Regions from separate parts of the Glutamicibacter sp. HZAU genome, predicted to be linked through region 2. Evidence: riboswitches for the same ligand, from Rfam matches in the RefSeq annotation. Region 2 holds a riboswitch; each other region holds the start of a gene.

Region 1 (5,364 bases), on a different contig from region 2:
GGTCATCCAGATCAAGGATTACATCAAGAACCCGAAGCCAAGCGGCTATAAAAGTGTCCATGCGATTGTGCAGATTCCGGTCTTCTTATCCGACGGCCCTGTCGACGTTGTAGTGGAGTTGCAAATCCGCACGATCGCCCAGGATTTCTGGGCAAGCCTGGAGCATAAAATTTTCTACAAGTACGAGGGGGCGGTTCCAGAACATCTAGTACAGGAGCTCGCCGATGCGGCAGCTGTTGCAACGAAACTCGATATGCAAATGCAACGCTTGCATACCGAAGTACACGGCCATGATGCCAATGATGCAGCAGGACAAGAGACGAATTTCGATACGAAGGCCTTCCAGGGACTGCTCTCGCTGGCACAGCAAGCCAGCACAAGGAGCCCTGAAAAGGGTGCGGACAACTAAGCGTTATTGGCTTTGAAACGACGGGTCCCTGAAGACCGCTTCGAAGCCGGAAACCAAAAAAGATCCTCAGCCGAAGCCGAGGATCTTTGATTTGGTAGCGGCGCCGGGACTCGATCCCGGGACCTCACGATTATGAGTCGTGCGCTCTAACCAGCTGAGCTACGCCGCCACAAGTGAGAAACAATCCAGTAGAAGCCAAGAAAGCTTCTCACTCAGAGCCCCCTGCCGGAATCGATCCGGCGACCTCGTTCTTACCAAGAACGCGCTCTACCACTGAGCTAAGGGGGCAACGAGTAAATACTCTACACGCATTTCCCGGCAAAGAAAAATCGGTAAACCAACCTGGAAAACACCCCGAAATTTCCATAAAACTACTAGTCAAATTGAGATTAGCCACTCACCCTAGATCTTCAAGGACGAAGACTGGGACAAAAGGTGCTCGGGTGACGATTCTCACTGAGGTGTCCCTTGTGGTCAATCACGGATTCGCCCAGACGCGCAGGATAAAATCCCGCGACACTTTCCCTCGTGGCAGAACCACAGATCTCCCCCGTAAAACACAGGAGGCTCAACTCCCCCAGTCCCTCGACCCTGGGATTATGGATTGCCTGGAAGGACATCTGGCATCCGGTGCGCGGAGTCGCCACAACGCGCCGCGAAAGTAATCCAGGAGGCATGAAGCAAGCTCTCACGCGCACGGAATTCACCTAGGCAACCCGACTCCCATTTCCGTCTTGATTAGGAATATTGTGACGTCAGCAACAAATCCCCGGGGGATTTTGCAAACCTCGAAAACCTGTGTAAAGTATTTACCTGTTGCCCCCTTAGCTCAGTGGTAGAGCGCGTTCTTGGTAAGAACGAGGTCGCCGGATCGATTCCGGCAGGGGGCTCGCAATGAGAGAAGCAATCTGATTCCAGATTGCTTCTCTTTTCGTTTATCTGCCGCTCTTAGTGCCCCATGGCGCGGCCATCCCCTCAGCCTTCGCCCGCGCTGCTTCGCCAGCTTTCTGCCACGCCATCTTCCCCAGATTCCCGATTCGCGCTGCAAGAGGCTGATCGCTTGTACAAGCTAGCTCCTGCCGCCGGGCCATTGCCCGCATCCTGAATTGATGTCACCGTTCTGACCACTGGATTTGCGTTTCCTCCTCCCAAGCGTGCTAAGTTGTTCGCGACCACACGGGTGCCCTGGCAAGGGCTGAGATCGGGCTATCGCCGTCCGCGACCGTTGAACCTGTCCGGGTAATGCCGGCGAAGGAAGTGAGTTTCCCCAGTGGAACAATTTGAACAGCACCCTGCCCACACCCTTGCCTACCGCGAATCTGCGGGAATTTCTGTTCCCGTCACGCAGATCCATCTGGCAGACTCTCCCAATGGAAAGCCCAACGAGCCGCTGTCCGTGTATCGGACCAGCGGACCGGGAAGCGAACCGACCCAGGGCTTGCCGCCCTTCCGCGAGCAATGGATCCTGGAGCGCGGGGATGTGGAGGCTTATGCAGGCCGCGAGCGCAATCTGCACGACGACGGGCGCTCGGCGGTCCGCCGCGGCACGGCCAGCGCGGAATGGGCTGGACGTTCAGCCCCTCCGCTGCGGGCCCTTGGCGGAGCCCGCGTGACGCAAATGCACTATGCGCGCGCCGGGATAATCACCCCGGAAATGCGCTATGTGGCACTGCGCGAGGAATGCGATGTCGAGCTGGTGCGCAGCGAGCTCGCGGCCGGACGAGCCATCATCCCGGCGAACATCAACCATCCGGAATCCGAGCCGATGATCATCGGCAAGGCGTTCCTGGTCAAGATCAATGCGAATATCGGCAACTCGGCGGTGACCAGCTCCATCGCAGAAGAGGTCTCCAAGCTCCAGTGGGCCGCCAAATGGGGCGCCGACACGGTGATGGACCTGTCCACCGGAGATGACATCCACACCACCCGAGAATGGATCATCCGCAACTCCCCCGTGCCCATCGGCACCGTGCCGATCTACCAAGCGCTGGAGAAGGTCAATGGCGAAGCCAACAAGCTGACCTGGGAGATCTTCCGCGACACGGTCATCGAGCAGTGCGAGCAGGGCGTGGACTACATGACCATCCACGCCGGCGTGCTGCTGCGCTACATCCCGCTGACCGCCAACCGGGTGACCGGCATGGTTTCGCGCGGCGGGTCCATCATGGCCGGCTGGTGCCTGGCGCACCACCAGGAGAATTTCCTCTACACCCACTTCGATGAGCTGTGCGAGATCTTCGCGCAGTACGACGTGGCCTTCTCGCTGGGCGACGGGCTGCGCCCGGGCTCCATCGCGGATGCGAACGACGCAGCGCAATTCGCCGAGCTGGACACGCTGGCCGAGCTGACCAAGCGCGCCTGGCACTATGATGTGCAGGTGATGGTCGAGGGACCGGGGCATATCCCCTTCCATCTGGTGCGCGAGAATGTGGAGCGCCAGCAGGAATTGTGCGACGGGGCCCCGTTCTACACCCTGGGCCCGCTGGTTACCGATATCGCGCCGGGCTACGACCACATCACCAGCGCCATCGGCGCCACGGAGATTGCCCGCTACGGTACCGCGATGCTCTGCTATGTCACCCCCAAGGAGCATCTGGGGCTGCCCAACCGGGATGACGTGAAGACCGGGGTGATCACCTACAAGATCGCGGCGCACGCGGCAGATCTGGCCAAGGGGCATCCGGGTGCCACGGCACGGGATGATGCGCTGAGCAAGGCTCGCTTCGAATTCCGCTGGAATGACCAGTTCGCGTTGTCCCTCGATCCGGTCACCGCGCAGGAATTCCATGACGAGACGCTGCCGGCCGAGCCTGCGAAGACTGCCCACTTCTGTTCCATGTGCGGGCCGAAATTCTGCTCCATGCGCATTTCCCAGGATATCCGCGACGAATACGGCTCGGCCGAGGCGCAGGCGGCATTGGCCGGGATGGCGCAGAAAAGCAGGCAGTTCCTGGAAAGCGGGGGCACGGTCTATCTCGGGGACGAGATCCCCGTCGGGACCCCTGCCGAGTAATTAGCCCGGGCATGCGAAAACGCCCTTGGGGCAAGCTTTCGGCTTGCCCCAAGGGCGTTATCCAGTGCTATTCAGCTGTGCGCTGCAGGCTTAGTAGTCGCGACGTCCACCGCTGCGGTTCGAATCGCTGTAGCGGTCCTTGCCGCCGCGTCCGCCGCCGAATCCGCCACGTCCGCCATTGCGTCCGCCACCGAATCCACCACGGCCGCCACGTCCACCACCGTAGCCGCCACGGCTGCCACGGAAACCACCGCGGTCGCCATCGTCGTCACGGCGCGGGCTGCGGCCATTGTCGAGCTGGAGATCAATGGCTTCGCCGCCGATGCGGGTCTTGGACAGTGCACGCCACTGGTCCTTGCTCAGCTCTGCTGGCAGCTCCACCAGGGTGTGGTCCGAACGGATGTCGATGCCGCCGATTTCCGAAGAATCGAAGCCGCCCTCGTTGGCCAGTGCGCCAACGATCGAGCCTGGCTGCACGCGGTTGCGGCGGCCAACTGCCAGACGGTACATGGCGTTGCCCTCGGCAGCGGTCTTGCGGGCACGTGGACCGCGCTCACCGCGTTCGCCACGCTCCGGGCGATCCATGCGGGCCTTCTTCGCAGGCGACATGACCGGCTCGGTCATCAGCAGCGGGCGTCCGCCCTGGGCCATCAAAGCCAGTGCAGCCGCGATTTCCAGGTGGTCCAGGTCCTCGTGCTCGGCAGCGAACTTCTCCACGATCTCGCGGAAAGTAGTCAGGTCCTGGCCGCTGATGGTCTTGTCGATGCGGTCGGTGAACTTCTGGATGCGGCGGTCGTTGACCGAATCCAGCGACGGCAGCTGCATCTGGGTCACCGGCTGGCGGGTCGCCTTCTCGATGGCACGCAGCAGGTACTTCTCGCGCGGGGTCATGAACAGGATTGCGTCGCCCTTGCGGCCGGCACGGCCGGTGCGGCCGATGCGGTGCACGTAGGACTCGGTGTCATGCGGGATGTCGAAGTTGATCACGTGCGAAATTCGCTCGACGTCCAGGCCGCGGGCTGCCACGTCGGTAGCCACCAGGATGTCGATCTTGCCCGAGCGCAGGTTCTCCACGGTGCGCTCGCGCTGCTGCTGCGGGATGTCGCCGTTGATGGCGGCGGCGGTGAAGCCGCGGGCCTTGAGCTTGTCGGCCAGGTCTTCGGTAGCCATCTTGGTGCGCACGAAGGTGATCACGCCGTCGAATTCCTCGGATTCGAGGATGCGGGTCATGGCATCAAGCTTGTGCGCGCCCATGACCTGAAGGAAGCGCTGGGTGATGTTGGTGCCGGTGGTCTGCTTGGACTTCACGGCAACTTCCTGCGGGTTGCGCAGGTATTCAGAGGCGATGCGGCGGATGGTGCGCGGCATGGTGGCCGAGAACAGGGCAACCTGCTTCTCTTCCGGAGTCGCTTCCAGGATCTTGTCGACCTCTTCGGCGAAGCCCATGCGCAGCATTTCGTCGGCCTCGTCCAGCACCACGTACTGCAGGTTCGACAGGTCGAGGGAACCCTTATTGATATGGTCGATCACGCGGCCTGGGGTGCCCACGACTACCTGTGCGCCACGGCGCAGGCCGTTGAGCTGCGGGCCGTATGGGGAGCCGCCGTACACTGGCAGAACGGTGAAGTTCGGCAGGTACTTGGCGTAGGAGGTGAAGGCCTCGGCGACCTGGAGGGCAAGTTCGCGGGTTGGAGCCAGGACCAGGATCTGCGGGGTCTTGGCTGGACCGTTGGTGTCAGCCAGTTCGGCCATGCGGGACAGGGCAGGCAGTGCGAAAGCAGCGGTCTTGCCGGTACCGGTCTGGGCCAGGCCGACCACGTCGCGGCCTTCGAGGAGCAGTGGAATGGTCGCTGCCTGGATTGGCGATGGCTTCTCGTAGCCAAGGTCGGCAAGCGATGCAAGCACGCGGGCATCCAGGCCAAGCTCGGAGAAGAGCACGGTT
Region 2 (5,364 bases):
CCACGGCCGGCGATTTTCCGCCCAATTCCAAAGTGGTTGGCGTCAGGTGCTTTGCCGCCGCGGCAGCCACGATCTTGGCCACGCGTTCACCGCCGGTGTAGAAGATATGGTCCCAGCGGGCGGCAAGCAGCTCGGTGGATGTGTCCACTCCTCCCTCAACGACCGCATAAACACGTTCATCCAGGTAGACCGGGAGGAACTTGGCCAAGACGCCCGAGGTGGCCGGAGCCAGCTCGGATGGCTTGATCACCGCGGCGTTGCCGGCGGCAATGGCCGCGACCAGCGGTGCGAGTACCAGCTGGACCGGGTAGTTCCAGGCGCCGATAATCAGCACGACGCCCAGCGGACGCGGCTCCACCTTGGCCATGGCCGGCTGCAGGGCCAGCGGAACTTTGACGCTGGTGGAATCCATCCATTCAGCGAGGTGGCGTTGGGCGAAATCTATTTCTGCGCGCACCACGTCGATCTCGGAGAACTTGGCCTCGGTGGCGCTCTTGCCCAGGTCTTCAGCCAGGGCCTGGACGAAGTCTTCCAGATGCTCGTCGAGCATCTTTTCCAGGGCCTTGAGCTGTTGCATGCGGAAGCGTCGCGGATGCGTGATCCGGGTGTCAGCAGAACGCCGCAAATGGCTCAGAACTGTTGCAATGCGCGATGGATGCTCGTCCACCGGAGGTGCGGAATCGCCGACCGGTTCGGGCAACGGCGTGGAAGTAAACAGACCCATGTTTTGAGCGTACGGCAACGAGGCGGATATTCACTGATTAATTCGCGAAGGGATTCAATATGTATCAAATAGTTGATACATTAATGGCCATGAGCCAGATCCCGGCGAGCGCCATATCCATCGCTTTCGTTGGCGCAGTCATATACCTGTGGTTGCGCTCCGTGGCGCATCGGCGTGAGGCACCGGCTATCGTCCGCGCCCAGTCGCACTCATTCTGGTGCGCATTGATCGCATTCTTCGCTTCGACTTCGTGGGATCTGCCTCAGACGTGGCGCATTCCCATGAACGGGACCGATTCGAGTTCGGTTTTCGCTGCAGCTCTCTCGCCGGGAATCTGGATTCTTCTCGTTTACCTCATTGGCTTGTTCACCTGGCTCAAGGAACTCCAGCCGGTGCGCACCGCCTCACTGGAGGCGCGCACCCTGGCGACGCCGTTCCCGAAGTCCCTGGGGATTTTCGTCGCGCTGTTGCTGCTGGCCGCGGTGGGATTGCTGTGGCCTGCCTCCCGCGTCGAAGGGAGCGTTGGCATCCCAGAGTCGGAAACCACTATGTTCGATTCTGATGGCAGCTACTCCTACACCTCTGCGGGCCCAACCGATGGCCTGCTGCCCGGAAACCAAATGCTCCCGGTCTTCATCGTGGCTCTGGCAGGTATCGTCGTGGCCGCCGGGGTGATTGCAGCAGTGATCCTGAACCGGCGCCCCTTGGCCGGCATCACCGCCGAAGACAACCATGCCTTGCGCACGGTATGGCTCAACCGGTTGCTGCGCAATACCGGTATCGTGCTGCTGGCATTTTGCGTATCGGTGGCCAATTACTCGCAAGGCTATTCAACCGGTGGACCGTACGAGTTATTGAACTATGGCGCCCTTGCGGTGGCTCTTACGCTGTTCTTCTGGGGTCCGCGCACCACATTCTCGGCCCACTCCACCACCAGGGAACGGACCGCCTTCTCGCGCTTGCGAGATCAGCTCTTCGCATTGCAATACACCACGGCTACCCTTGCATTGCTCGCCGTTGCCATCGGCTGGTCATTCCTGCCCGTGGATGAGGAATTCCGGATGCCGACCAATGAACGAACTACGTGGATCCTGGTGCTCTTTGCCGGTGCGGCATTGCTCTACATCGTGCTCAATACGCTGTATCTGGGCTACGCCAGCAAGGTGGCTCGGCAGGCGAGTGCAGCACCAAAGCATCATGCACCCCTGCCCTTGTGGTCCTACATCGCCGCTGGCTTGCTGGTTGCCATCTGCGCTTACCTGCTATTGAATCCACCGCTGGAGACGCTTTGGGGGTTCGCTCCTCCGAACCGGGGACTAGTCATCGGGCTGTTGCTGCTGCTTGCGGCGGCGCATATGGGCTTCATCTGGTCCTGCCGCCGGGCGACTATTCCCTGGGCCGTCTCGCCAGCTGAAGAAATCTGGTATCGGCGGGTTCTGGAGCTGCGGTCGATGCGCGTTGCCACCAGCGCTGTGCTTGCCATGCTGCTGATTGGCTACGGCTTCCCTGCAGGCCTGGGGCTGTTTGCACTTCTGGTCTTCGTTGTCCCAGCGGTGATTTTCCTGGAGCGTCCTGGTACCGCGATGGTGCGTGCACAGCAGCCGACAGCAGCATCATGAGCACGCAAATCAGTGTCGACCTCGCGGCGGCCACTGCACCCTACGAGCAGATCCGCTTGCAGATCGCCTCGCTGATCACCCTGGGAGAATTGCCCGCAGACAGCAAGCTGCCCACCGTGCGCGCACTGGCCACCGACCTCGGCGTTGCTGCCGGAACGGTAGCGCGCGCCTACAAGGAACTGGAAGCCGAAGGTCTGATCACCTCCCGGCGGCGGGCCGGCACAGTGGTCAACGAACGGCTTCGGCCGGTGGATGCCAGCGAAGACCTGCTGGCCGCGGTGGATCACCTCTGGGCGCTGGCAGCCGCCCAGCAGGTCGATGCGGCCACGCTCAAGGCCTTGGTGGCGCGGCGCGAGCGTAAGTAACTTGTCCTTGGAACCGCTTGTGCGTACGCTCTATGGCAGTGACACGGGGTGTCGGAACAACCGACTGAGATGAGACCCGTTGAACCTGATCTAGTTCACGCTAGCGGAGGGATGTCGCATGGCTTTGCATGCAGTTGCCCAAGAATACCGGCAACAATCACCTTTGGTTTTCTGCCTGACCAACACCGTCGTAGCAAATTTCACCGCCAATGTCCTGCTGGCATCCGGCGCGTCCCCGGCCATGACGGATCTGCCCGGAGAGGCCGGCCCCTTCGCAAAGGCGGCTTCCGCCGTCTTGGTGAATCTGGGAACTCCGAGCACCGAGCAGCTGGCCGCCATGGAAGAAGCCGTGCAATCGGCGAGCGCAGCAGGCACCCCGTGGATCCTTGATCCGGTAGCGGTCGGCGCCCTGCCGGTGCGCACGGATTTTGCACGGCACATTGCCAGGCAACGCCCGGCCCTGATTCGCGGCAACGCCTCGGAAATCCTGGCCCTGGCCGGACGGCAATCGGCTTCACGCGGTGTAGATGCCTTGGATGACGTCTCTGCGGCCTTGGCGGCTGGACGCGAGCTGGCCCAGCAGCATGACTGCGTGGTGGCCATTTCCGGCCAGTCCGATGCCATCATCGATGCCACGCGGACAGTCCTGGTGCACACCAACGGCATCGGCTTGACGCGGATCACCGGCGGCGGCTGCGCGTTGGGCGCGTTCTGCGCCGGCATGATTGCGGTCCACGATGACCCGTTCGAGGCCGCCATCGCGGCCCACGGCTTCTACGGGCTGGCCGCTGAAAAGGCCCTGGAAAACAGCACAGGTCCGGGCAGCTTCGCCGTCGCATTCATTGATGCGCTGTCCGCAACCGATCCAGAAGAACTTAAGACTTTGAAGCACGAGGAACTGAACCATGCATGATTACGGAGCCTACCTGGTAGCCAATACTGCCAGTTGCACCCCGCGCAGCACCCTGGAAGTGATCGAAGGCGCCGTCGCCGGAGGAATCCAGTGGATCCAGCTGCGCGCCAAGGATGAAACCGCCCGGGAATTCTTCGAGCTGGCCTGCGCGGCCGCCAAGCTCACCGAGGGCAAGGCCCAGTTGCTGATCAATGACCGCATCGACGTCTACCTCGCGGCGCGGGCTGCCGGTGCAGCCGTGAACGGCATCCATATCGGGCAGAAGGATGTGCCGGTGCAGTTGGCCCGGCAGATCATCGGCGAAGGCGTCATCGGACTGAGCGCTTCCAGCGATGAGCAACTGTCCCAGGCGAACAAGGACGCCGCGGTCATCGACTATCTCGGTGTGGGGGCCGTCCGCGCCACCCCGACGAAGAAGGACCATCCCACTCCCCTGGGCCTCAACGGCTTTGCGCGTGCCACGACGTTGGCCTCGCTGCCCTGCGTGGCAATCGGCGCCATTACCCACGAGGACGCGGCAGCCATCCGTGCCGGCGGCGGAGCGGGCATGGCAGTGGTCCGCGCCATCTGCAATGCAGAGGATCCGCAGCAGGCCAGCGCGCAGCTCGTTTCGGCATGGGAGGCCGCCAAATGAACATCTTGTCCATTGCAGGATCCGATCCTTCCGGTGGCGCCGGAATCCAGGCGGATCTGAAGGCCATTGCCGCCAACGGCGGCTACGGAATGTGCGTGATCACCGCCTTGACCGCGCAGAACACCCATGGGGTGTCCGGGGTGCAGGCGATCAGCGGCGATTTCGTCCTCGCCCAGCTTGAAGCCATCAGCGCGGATATCCGCATCGATGCAATCAAGATCGGGATGCTCGCCAACGCCGAGGTGATCCGCGCAGTCACCGGCTGGCTGGACACCGTGGATGCTCCGGTAGTCCTGGACCCGGTCATGGTGGCCACCAGCGGGGACCGCCTGCTGGATGGCGAAGCGGCGCTCGATTCGCTGCTGGACCGGGCCACGGTGATCACCCCGAACCTGCTGGAACTGGCCAGCCTGCTGCGCGAGCCGGTAGCCGCATCATGGGACGAGGTGCTGCGCCAGGCCCAGCGCCTGGCGGCCAAGCACGAGGCCCTGGTGCTGGCCAAGGGCGGGCATCTGGCCGGGGCGGACTGCCCCGACGCGCTGGTAGCAGCGGACGGGGTGCTCTGCGAGCTGCACGGTGCGCGCCATGCCACCAAGAACACCCACGGCACCGGCTGCACCCTCTCCAGCGCCCTGGCCACCCGCTTCGCGGCCACCGGAGACTGGACCGCCGCGTTGGAGCAGTCCAAGGCGTATCTGTCGGCGGCAATTGCGGCGGCCGACCAGCTGCAGGTGGGCAGCGGGCACGGCCCAGTCAACCACTTCGCCGGGTTCTTCGCCGGCGCTGATCCGATGACCGGCTGGTGGGAGGACATCGCGGGCCTGCGTGCGGGCATCGACGAGCTGGCGTTCATCATGCAGCTGGCCGACGGCAGCCTGGAACGCGAGAAGTTCGAGTACTACCTGGCCCAGGACGCCCTGTACCTGCAGCGCTACGCCCAGGTGCTGGCGCAGGCCAGCGCGCTGGCCCCGGACCTGGATGCGCAGCGCTTCTGGGCCAAGGGCGCCGGGCAGATCCTCGAGGGCGAGCTGCAGCTGCACCGCAGCCACCTGGTGGAAGGGCTGGCGAACCCTTCGGCGACCACGCTGAACTACGTGAACCACCTGTCC
Region 3 (5,364 bases), on a different contig from region 2:
CGCCAGCCAGCTGTGCCCTACCGGCGCATCGAGCACCGGCCCTTGGCGCGGGGCATCAGCATCCGGGGTGCCGGAAGCGAGCACCAGCTGGTTGGCCTGGAGCACCGAGGCAAAATGCTCATCGTGGGTGACTGCAATGATCGCAGTGCCCTGCTGCAGCTCTTCGACCAGCAACCCGGCCAGCTCCCGCCAGGTGTTCGCATCCTGCCCGAACGTCGGCTCGTCGAGGATCAGCACCTCTGGCGCGGCTGCCAAAACGGTGGCCACGGACAGCCGGCGCTTCTCTCCGCCGGAGAGCGTGAACGGATTCGCCTCAGCCAAATGCGCCAACCCCAAGCGTTCAAGCAACGCATCGACGCGCGCCTGGACCTGGGCCGGGTCGTACTTCGGCGCGTTGGCGCTGCTCGCCTGCGCACGGCTGGGTGCGAAAGCCAGCTCTTCGCGGACGCTCTGCGTCACGAACTGGTGTTCGGGCTCCTGGAAGACCGAGCCGATCCGCCCGATCAGTGCACCGGCTTTCCAGGCAAACGGGGAACTGCCCAGGCCGTCAGCCAGTTGCGCGGTGGCCGTCAGCTCGCCGCCGGCCGGGGACAGCAAACCGCCCAGGGCCAGGGCCAGCGTCGATTTGCCGGCGCCGTTCTCGCCGAGAATCACCGTCGCGGTGCCCGCCTGCACTTCCATATCCACCGCCTGGGTATGCGGCGCGGTAGCCGTGCGGGCGCAAACCAGCTGCCGCGCTTCCAGCAGCATAGCTCCGGCAAGGTTCTCGGCCGGTGCCACCTGCGGAACATATCCGGGAACCCATAGCCCGGCGGCAGCCAGCTCCTGGCGCACGGGTTCTTCGGTGTACAGCTGACGCGGATCCAGGTCGTGCGCGACTCCCCCGCCCGGTTCCAGCACGATAACCCGGTCCATATGCTCTGCCCAGGCTTCGAGCCGATGCTCGACCACAACCAGCGTGGCACCGGATAGCTTCGCGGCGTTCAGCACCGCATCGCGCAACGGCCCGATGCTCTGCGGGTCCACGTTGGCGGTCGGTTCATCGAGCAGCATGAGGCCGGGTTCCATGGCCAGGATGCCAGCCAGGGCCAAGCGCTGCTTCTGCCCGCCGGAGAGCTGCTGGGTGCGGTGGTCGAAGGACAGCGCGCCCAATCCGACCGCGTCCAGCACTTCGGGGATCTGCTGGCGGATCACGCCCGGATCCATCCCGAGGTTCTCCGCTCCGAAGGCCACATCATCGGCGACCCTGCTTTGCACGACCTGGGTTTCCGGGTCCTGCTGCATCAAGCCCACCGGGTGGCTCCGGCTGAACGCATCGTTGCCATCAATCAGCAGCTGGCCGGCAAGCTGCTGATCCTCATCGGCTTCCAGCAGCCCGGCCATTGCATGCAGCAACGTCGACTTGCCAGCACCGGATGGACCGAGCAGCAGCACCTTTTCACCGGCGTGGATCTGCAGATCCAGCCCCGAGATGGCAGGTTCCTGCCGCTCCGAGTGCTGCCAGCCGAAACCAGTTGCGGTGATTGACGCTCCGCGCTGGGTCAGCGAGGCGGCATCGGAATTGGCAACTGAACTCATTTTGCGGTTTCCAGGTGTGCACGCCGGCTCGCCAGTGCGCTCAGGGCACCGGTCTTCGCCAGTCCGCGCGTGGCCAGCCAGGACAGCAGCCCGGCGATGACCAGACCGGAAACACCGGTGGCGATCACGTGGAAGATCTTCATCCCGGCGGTGTACTCGACGTAGTAGGCCAGGATGTATGCCTCAGTAATGCCGGCGAACAGGCCGGAGAACAGGCCTGCCAGAAGTGCCACGCCCAGGTTCCACTTGCGGTAGCGGAATGCCGCGAAGACCAGCTCCGCGCCCAGGCCTTGGACCAGGCCGGAGATCAGCACGGTCAACCCATAGTGCGAGCCGAGCAGCGCTTCAACCACGGCGGCCAGCAGCTCGCAGTAGATCGCGGCGCCAGGCTTGCGGATGATCAATGCGCCGAGCACCGCGGGGAACAGCCACATGCCGGTGAGCAGCGCGGTGGCTGGAGGGAAAGCCGCGAAGGCCAGCGAAAACAGGCCATAGCCGGCACTCCATGCCCAGAAAATGACTCCTGAAGCCACGGCGATCACCGATGCCACGACGATATCGACGACACGCCAGCCGGTACGATGCTTCGAAATTGTTTCGTTCACTGTTGGTCCTCCTATGGAAAGGAGGGGGGATGCACGGAATGAGGGCATGCTGCGCCTATCCGCATCCGAGATGCTCGACTTCCTTCGCCGGTACTAGCCGGGGCAGGTTCGAGGGTCTGCGATCCATCGCACTCTCAGCGTCCTGCGACTTCGTAGAAGTCTGACGCTCCCCTGTCGGAATAATTACTGCTCCCCCACCATACCGCAGGTATGCTGGGCAGAGGAACGATGTGTCACGAGCTTGATCGCGAGGAAAAAATGGATAAAGTGCAGAAACTTGTCACTACCGGAATCACCGTTGGCGCGGGCATGCTCGGTGGCAAGCTGGTTGATTTCATTTGGTTGAAGGCAACCGGCAGCAAAGCGCCACGCAAGGGCACCGAGGAAGCGGCTGAAGCGTCCTTCCGCCGCGCATTGGGCTTCGCGATCGTCTCGGCCCTGGTGGCAGCGATCATGCAGACCGTGGCCGACCGCAGCGCCAACAAGGTTGTTGCCAAGTTCACCAAATAGGCTTCGGCGGCAAGCCGAGAGCGGGAGCAGTTCAGCTGAACTGCCCCCGCTCTTTTCGCATTACTTGTCCTCTGGCGCTTCGGCCTTGGACATCGGTGTTGCTCCGGTGGGCGGTGCGCCATTGACCCTGTTGACCACAAGGCTGAGCTCATCGGAGAACAGGGTTTCCTTGGCCGCGTGCTTGGTGCGGTAGCCGGAACGGCCGATCATGTGGGCGGAAACCGGCGCTGTCAGCAGCTGCATGCCCCAAGCCAACGCGAGGACCGGGATCACCGCCCAGCTGCGCAGGTAGATGGCCAACCCGGCGAAGATCAGCAGGAAGCCGAGCACCTGCGGCTTGGTGGCCGCGTGCATGCGGGTGAGCATGTCCGGGAAGGTGAGCAAGCCGATGCCTGCGATCAAGGACATCAGGCAGCCGAGGATCAGCAGGATGGCGACGAGGATATCGAGGAAGAGTTCCATTAGGCATTCCTCTGATCCGAGACGAAGCGTGAGACGGTCACCGAGCCGATGAAGCCGAGCATGCACGCGGCAACCACGAACAGCAGGTAGTCGGTGTGCTTGTGCAGCACCATCTCCAGGCACAGGGCGGCGGAGATGATCAGCAGCATCACGTCCAAGGCAAGCACCCGGTCAAGGATTGACGGACCCTTGGCAACCCGGATCAGGCAGGCGATGGCACCCAGCCCGAGCATGATGCCGCAGATCCAGATGACGATATCCAGCATGTTTACCCCTTCCTCGCAGCGAAGTCCGGTCCGCATTCGCTCTTGATCGCCTCGTACTCGTCACGGCTGCCGATGGCCATGATCAGCCGGCGTTCGATGTCCCGGATAGCTGCCCGTGCCGTCTCCACATCCTCCGGCGACTGGATGTCGATGTAGTGCAGGTACAGGGTCGACGAGCTGCGGTCCACGTCGATCACGAAGGATCCCGGGATCAGCGTGAGCACGTGGCCCACGGTCATCACGATCAGGTCCGAGCCGGTGCGCAGCGGGACGGCGATGATCGCGCTGCGGGTGCTCTTCCCGCGGGCCACTGCCAGCCAGGCCACGTGGACGCTGGCCGCGACAACCTGACCGAGGAACCAGATGAACAGCTTCACGCAGTACCAGAGGTTGATCCGGCCCGAAAGGACCACCGGCGGCAGCGGGAACAGGTTCACGATCACCAGCGCAATGACCGCCCCGAAGATCATGTTCGCCAGCGAGAAGTCCTGCCAGAGGGCGCCCCAGACGAAGAGCAGCAGCAGCAGGAGCGGCCACTCCTGCCTGAGTGTCGCACGGTGGCGCACGCCGGAGGTATCCAGCGCATCATCGATGCGCTGGTCGCGCGGTTCAAAGTTCTTGTTCGGCATCATCCCTCCAATCAGAATGGCAAGATCGAGCTGATATATGGTTCGCGGGCGATCAGCTCAGCGGCCACCCGCTCGCAGAATTCGAAGATCGGCCCGGCAAAGACGGTCAGGGCGATGCCCGCCAGCACCAGCGAACCGGTGGCATAGCGCATGCCCCAGGGCAAGGAGTCGGCTTCCAGCCGCTTGGCCAGCTTCAAGCCCAGGCGCGGGTTCTGCGCACCGCCGGCCAGCGTCTCGTCGGCGACCTGCGTCGCTTCGGCCACCAGCTCCTGGTTGGGCACCTCGGCATCGGCGGCACGGCGCCAGAACACGCGGGCCCACACGCGGATGATCGCCAGCAGGGTCAGCAGGCTGGTCAGCAGCCCGGCGCCGATCACTACCCAGGTCAGCGGGTCGGCGTCCTGCGCGGCAGCATGCAGCAACCCGAACTTGCCCAGGAACCCGGAGAATGGCGGGATGCCGCCCAGGTTGATGGCCGGGATGAAGAAGAGCAGGGAGAGCGCCGGGGACAGCTTGGCCAGCGAACCGAGCCGGGTGACATTCGAGCTGCCGGCACGGCGTTCGATCAGGCCCGCCACCATGAACAGCGAGGTCTGCACGATGATGTGGTGGCCGACATAGTAGATGGTCGCGGCGATGGCCAGCGGCCCGCCCACTGCCACGCCGAAGATCAGGTAGCCGATGTGGCTGGTCAGCGTGAAGGAGAGCATGCGCTTGAAGTCCGTCTGCGCCAGCGCACCGAGAATGCCGATGACCATGGTCAGCGCGGACACCACCAGCAGGCCGGCGTTGACCGAGCCGCCCGGGAAGAGCAGGGTTTCGGTGCGGACTATCGCGTAGACGCCCACCTTGGTCAGCAGCCCGGCGAACACAGCGGTGACCGGTGCCGGCGCGGTCGGGTAGGAGTCCGGAAGCCACAGCGACAGCGGGAAGACCGCGGCCTTGATGCCGAAGGCGATCAGCAGCAGCACATGCAGGATCAGCTGCGGGCCCTGGCCCAATTCAGGCAGCTTCACCGCAAGGTCTGCCATGTTCACCGTGCCGGTGGCCGCGTAGATCATCGCGATGGCCATCAGGAAGATCACCGAGGAGACCACCGATACCACCACATAGGTGGTGCCGGCGCGGATGCGTTCAGCGGTGCCGCCCAGAGTCAGCAGCACATAGCTGGCGGTGAGCAGGATTTCGAATCCGACATACAGGTTGAAGAGGTCGGCTGCCAGGAAGGCGTTGGACACGCCGGCGAGCAGGATCAGGTAGGCCGGATGGAAAATCGACACCGGTCCGGGCTCATCGCCATCGGCCAGGCCCTGG

Evidence for each region. A riboswitch is a leader RNA that binds a small molecule or an ion and turns the genes downstream of it on or off. The one in region 2 is predicted to bind thiamine pyrophosphate.
Region 1: it holds a riboswitch for thiamine pyrophosphate, as region 2 does, so the genes downstream of both, thiC (phosphomethylpyrimidine synthase ThiC) here and thiM (hydroxyethylthiazole kinase) in region 2, are expected to answer to the same signal.
Region 3: it holds a riboswitch for thiamine pyrophosphate, as region 2 does, so the genes downstream of both, EKH49_RS13565 (ECF transporter S component) here and thiM (hydroxyethylthiazole kinase) in region 2, are expected to answer to the same signal.

Annotation. Positions count from the first base shown of each region.
Region 1 covers NZ_SCKZ01000007.1:88,766-94,129, reverse strand. Annotated here, with positions in the region: gene EKH49_RS12385 (GTP pyrophosphokinase) at 1-409, shown strand, start outside; tRNA gene EKH49_RS12380 (tRNA-Met) at 502-578, opposite strand; tRNA gene EKH49_RS12375 (tRNA-Thr) at 626-697, opposite strand; tRNA gene EKH49_RS12370 (tRNA-Thr) at 1,228-1,299, shown strand; TPP riboswitch at 1,576-1,683, shown strand; gene thiC (phosphomethylpyrimidine synthase ThiC) at 1,680-3,422, shown strand; gene EKH49_RS12360 (DEAD/DEAH box helicase) at 3,513-5,364, opposite strand, start outside.
Region 2 covers NZ_SCKZ01000006.1:204,470-209,833, forward strand. Annotated here, with positions in the region: gene EKH49_RS10705 (aldehyde dehydrogenase family protein) at 1-724, opposite strand, end outside; gene EKH49_RS10710 (hypothetical protein) at 814-2,343, shown strand; gene EKH49_RS10715 (GntR family transcriptional regulator) at 2,340-2,708, shown strand; TPP riboswitch at 2,743-2,837, shown strand; gene thiM (hydroxyethylthiazole kinase) at 2,827-3,621, shown strand; gene thiE (thiamine phosphate synthase) at 3,614-4,255, shown strand; gene thiD (bifunctional hydroxymethylpyrimidine kinase/phosphomethylpyrimidine kinase) at 4,252-5,364, shown strand, end outside.
Region 3 covers NZ_SCKZ01000008.1:112,775-118,138, reverse strand. Annotated here, with positions in the region: gene EKH49_RS13570 (ATP-binding cassette domain-containing protein) at 1-1,578, opposite strand, end outside; gene EKH49_RS13565 (ECF transporter S component) at 1,575-2,231, opposite strand; TPP riboswitch at 2,246-2,366, opposite strand; gene EKH49_RS13560 (DUF4235 domain-containing protein) at 2,442-2,693, shown strand; gene mnhG (monovalent cation/H(+) antiporter subunit G) at 2,754-3,155, opposite strand; gene EKH49_RS13550 (monovalent cation/H+ antiporter complex subunit F) at 3,155-3,421, opposite strand; gene EKH49_RS13545 (Na+/H+ antiporter subunit E) at 3,424-4,050, opposite strand; gene EKH49_RS13540 (Na+/H+ antiporter subunit D) at 4,062-5,364, opposite strand, start outside.